One region of the Streptomyces sp. SID5469 genome, then DNA from elsewhere that is predicted to be linked to it. Evidence: riboswitches for the same ligand, from Rfam matches in the RefSeq annotation. Region 1 holds a riboswitch; the other holds the start of a gene.

Region 1 (2,195 bases):
CCGTCGGCGGGGCGGACCGCCCAGCGCTGCTCCACCCTGGCCACCCGCCAGTACGTGATCGCCGCCGCCCACACGACCCCGAACAGCCCGACGATGATGTAGCCCACGTTGTCGAGGTCGAGGCCGGCGATCCAGCCGGTCACCGAGTCCCGCAGGTCGAGCTTGTCGTGCAGTACGCCGACCAGCTCGATGGTGCCGATCAGAAACGCCACGGCGATCGACAGACCGGTGATCGCCAGGTTGTAGAACACCTTGCGCACGGGGTTCGAGAAGGCCCACTGGTAGGCGAAGTTCATGAACGTGCCGTCGAGCGTGTCGAACAGGCTCATGCCCGCCGCGAACAGCAGCGGCAGACACAGGATCGCGTACCAGGGCAGCCCGGCCGCCGCACCGCTGCCCGCCATCACCATCAGCGTGACCTCGGTGGCCGTGTCGAAGCCCAGCCCGAAGAGGAAGCCCAACGGGAACATCTGCCCGGGACGGGTGATCGACTTGGTGAAGCGCCCCAGGATGCGGTTCATGAACCCCCGCGAGTCCAGGTGCTGTTCGAGCTCCCGCTCGTCGTACGTTCCCGCCCGCATGGCCCGGAAGACCCGCAGGATGCCGACGAGGGCGACGAGATTGAGGGCGGCGATCAGATAGAGGAACGACCCGGAGATGGTCGTACCCAGAACGCCCAGCACCTGGTGCGTGGTGGAGTCCTCGTTCATGACCCGTCCCGCCAGCTGGGTGCCCCCGGCGATCAGCGCGGCGAGGACGACGACCACGCTGGAGTGCCCGAGCGCGAACCAGAACCCCACCGACACCGGCCGCTTGCCGTCGGCCATCAGCTTGCGGGTGGTGTTGTCGATGGCGGCGATGTGGTCGGCGTCGAAGGCGTGCCGCATACCGAGCGTGTAGGCGGTGACGCCGAGGCCGATACCGAAGGCCTTGGAGCCGACCTCGTAGTGCCCGGGCACGACCAGCAGGAACAGAACGCCGAACGCGACCACGTGCAGGGCCGCGATCACCGCCAGCAGCCCGGCGGTACGGACGGTGTCCTCACGCCGCCACCGGAAGGAGGCGGCGGCCTCGGAAGACTGCGCGGGCAGGGTCATACGGTCACGCTCCAGCACCTCGTGGATCACTTCGTGAGATGCCGTGGCCGGTCTCCTGGCTTACGGGTACACGCGCCCGTCCCTGCCTTCCCGGCCCTGAGGGACCAGTGGCGCCGCCCGCGGCGGCACGGAACGGGAACTCCCCGATCACAGTGGCGAGGGCCGCTCCGGCATGAACCCCCTGAGGGGCCGTCACCGGCTTCCCGAGCACCACGGCCCGCCAACCCTAGGGCTGACCTGGGAACACCTGCAAGGCTGCACAGTTGCGCAGGTGTCCGTACGTAGGAAAGATCACATACGGCCGCCTGGAAGAATGCGCGCATGCATCTCGTCCCCGCCGACCGCGTTGACCGGAGCACCATCGACGGCCACCGGGTCTGTGACGCCATCGCCGCGATCGGCGAGCCCCACGGCGTACGCGCCTGGGCCGACCGGTTCTCCCTGCTCGCCGACCCCGGCCGGCTCGCCCTCCTCCTCGCCCTGCACCGGGCCGGACCGCTCGCCGTCTCCGACCTCGCGGTCGCCACCGGCATGAACGACCCCGCCGTCTCGCAGGCGCTGCGGCTGCTGCGCACCGCCGAGGTGGTCGTGGGCGAGAAGGCGGGGCGGGTCGTGCGGTACCGGGTGATCGACCCGGTGGTGCTGAAGCTGCTGGAGCAGGTGACCTGAGGGCCCCGTCAACGCTTCGGCTGCAACCGCACATCCGTGCTCGACAGCGTCTCCGGCGACGCGGAGAAGGCGCGCAGCCGGATGCGTACACCTGGCTCGGGGAGCTTGAACCTGCCGTCGGGCGGCAGGAGTTCATAGCGGGCCGAGCCGTGGGCGGGGACAGACGCCGGGCCGGCCTTGACCGACCAGTAGCGGTTCATGCCCTGATTGGTGGTCACCGTGAAGTGGGGGCGCATGGTGGTGCCGCCGGTGTTGGTGACCCGGAGGGTGAGCCCGGTGACGGTCCCCGTGCCCCGGCGGACGGCCAGGACCTCCATGCGCAGGGGCGGCGCGCCGGTCACCGCGTACGCCGCCGCCGACAGGGGCAGTGCCAGCAGCAGCGCGACGACGCCCACGCGGGCCGCCCGCCGCCGGTGCGCCCCGAACGGC
Region 2 (2,195 bases), 350 kb from region 1:
CCGAGGTGTGCGCCCGAGCCGGACTGGACACGATCGTGTGCGAGGTGGACGCCGAGGCCGCCCGAGCCGCACGGGAACGCGTGGAGGCCTCGCTGGATCGTGCCGTCCGGCACGGAAAGCTGGACCGGGCCGCCGCGCAGGACGCCCTCGCCCGTACGACCTTCACCCGCAGCCTCGAAGACCTCGCCGACCGGCAGCTCGTGGTCGAGGCCGTTGTCGAGAACGCGGACGCCAAGACCGAGGTCTTCGCCGCACTGGACAAGATCGTCGAGGATCCCGAGGCGGTCCTGGCCACGAACACCTCCTCCCTCCCGGTCACGCGCCTGGGCATGACGACACGACGCGCCGACCGGGTCATCGGCCTGCACTTCTTCAACCCGGTACCGGTCCTGCCCCTGGTGGAGGTCGTCGCCTCCCTCCACACCTCCGCGCGGACCGTCGACGCCGTCACGGACTTCGCCACCCGGTCGCTGGGCAAGACCGTCATCCGCTCGCAGGACCGGGCCGGCTTCGTCGTCAACGCCCTGCTCATCCCCTACCTCCTGTCGGCGATCCGCATGACGGAGTCCGGCTTCGCCTCCGTCGCCGACGTCGACGCCGGCATGGAACGCGGCTGCGCCCATCCCATGGGACCGCTGAAGCTGGCCGACCTGATCGGGCTGGACACCGTCGCCTCGATCGCGGAGTCGCTGTACGACGAGTTCAAGGAACCGCTCTACGCATCGCCGCCGCTGCTCCAGCGGATGGTGGAGGCGGGGCTGCTCGGCCGCAAGACGGGCCGTGGGTTCCACGTGTACGACCAGGGCTGAGGGGCCCGGTCCGCCGCCGGTTGAGGGACCGGCGGCAGCTGAGGAGCCAGGGCGGGCGACGCCACGGGAGGACGGCGCCGCCCGCCCTGTTCGCCTGTCCGGCGTCTCGTCGCACCGTCCGGGATGTGGGCATCGTCTAGGCTGGGTGGTGCAGCTGGTTCGCCCCGTCCGCCAGGCGGGAGGCGTCGTAAGAGGGAACCCGGCGGGAATCCGGGACTGCCCCGCAGCGGTGAGTGGGAACGAACGCTGTCATACGCACTGGGCCCAAAAGGCCCGGGAAGCGACGGCCAGTAGGTGTCCTCCGTACGGAGGGCGTGCTCGCGAGTCCGAAGACCTGCCCGCTGCCCGTGCGCGACCGTTCGCGCGCGGACATCCCGGTGACCTCGTGGGCGGGTCGGCGTGCATACCTGACGGACGACCGCGCCTTGCCGCGCGGGTCGGCTCCGTCCGGTCCGTCACCCCTTCGCGCTCGCGTCCCGTCCCGGGATCTCAGGGACACATCTCGCGAAGGAGAGATCCGTGACAGCGAAGTCCGCAGCCGCGGCGGCACGGGCCACCGTGTACGGCTACCCCCGCCAGGGCCGGGGCCGGGAACTGAAGAAGGCGATCGAGGGGTACTGGAAGGGCCGCCTCGACGCCGACGCCCTCCGGACCACCGCCACCGGCCTGCGCCGGGACACCTGGCAGCAGCTGGCCGAGGCCGGCATCCACGAAGTACCGACCGGCGACTTCTCGTACTACGACCACGTCCTGGACACCAGCGTCATGGTCGGCGCGATCCCCGCACGCCACCGCGCCGCGGTCGAGGCCGACGCGCTCGACGGCTACTTCGCGATGGCGCGCGGTACGCAGGACGTGGCGCCGCTGGAGATGACCAAGTGGTTCGACACCAACTACCACTATCTGGTGCCGGAGTTGGGTCCGGACACCGTCTTCAGCACCGACTCCGCCAAGCAGGTCGCCGAGCTCGGCGAAGCGCTCGCCCTCGGCCTCACCGCCCGCCCGGTCCTCGTCGGCCCGGTCACCTATCTCCTGCTCGCCAAGCCCGCGCCCGGCGTGGCCGCGGACTTCGACCCGCTGACCCTCCTCGACCGGCTGCTGCCCGTGTACGCCGAGGTCCTCGCCGACCTGCGGGCGGCCGGCGCCGAGTGGGTGCAGCTCGACGAGCCGGCCCTCGTCCAGGACCGCACGCCCGCCGAACTGAACGCCGCCGAGCGCGCCTACCGCGTCCTGGGAGGGCTCACCGACCGCCCGAAGCTGCTGGTCGCCTCCTACTTCGACCGGCTCGGCGACGCCCTGCCCGTCCTCGCCGAGGCACCCGTCGAGGGACTCGCGCTCGACTTCGCCGAAGGGGCCGCCGCGAACCTGGACGCGCTCGCCGCCGTG

What was found. Region 1 has a riboswitch for cobalamin ahead of GTY58_RS12225 (HoxN/HupN/NixA family nickel/cobalt transporter). Riboswitches for the same ligand answer to the same signal wherever they lie in the genome.
Region 2: another riboswitch for cobalamin. It lies ahead of metE (5-methyltetrahydropteroyltriglutamate--homocysteine S-methyltransferase); the one in region 1 lies ahead of GTY58_RS12225 (HoxN/HupN/NixA family nickel/cobalt transporter).

What each region holds. Positions count from the first base shown of each region.
Region 1 covers NZ_WWIN01000001.1:2,841,357-2,843,551, reverse strand. The annotation lists gene GTY58_RS12225 (HoxN/HupN/NixA family nickel/cobalt transporter) at 1-1,097, opposite strand, end outside; cobalamin riboswitch at 1,125-1,341, opposite strand; gene GTY58_RS12220 (metalloregulator ArsR/SmtB family transcription factor) at 1,419-1,766, shown strand; gene GTY58_RS12215 (membrane protein) at 1,775-2,195, opposite strand, start outside.
Region 2 covers NZ_WWIN01000001.1:2,495,061-2,497,255, forward strand. The annotation lists gene GTY58_RS10760 (3-hydroxybutyryl-CoA dehydrogenase) at 1-809, shown strand, start outside; cobalamin riboswitch at 948-1,166, shown strand; gene metE (5-methyltetrahydropteroyltriglutamate--homocysteine S-methyltransferase) at 1,329-2,195, shown strand, end outside.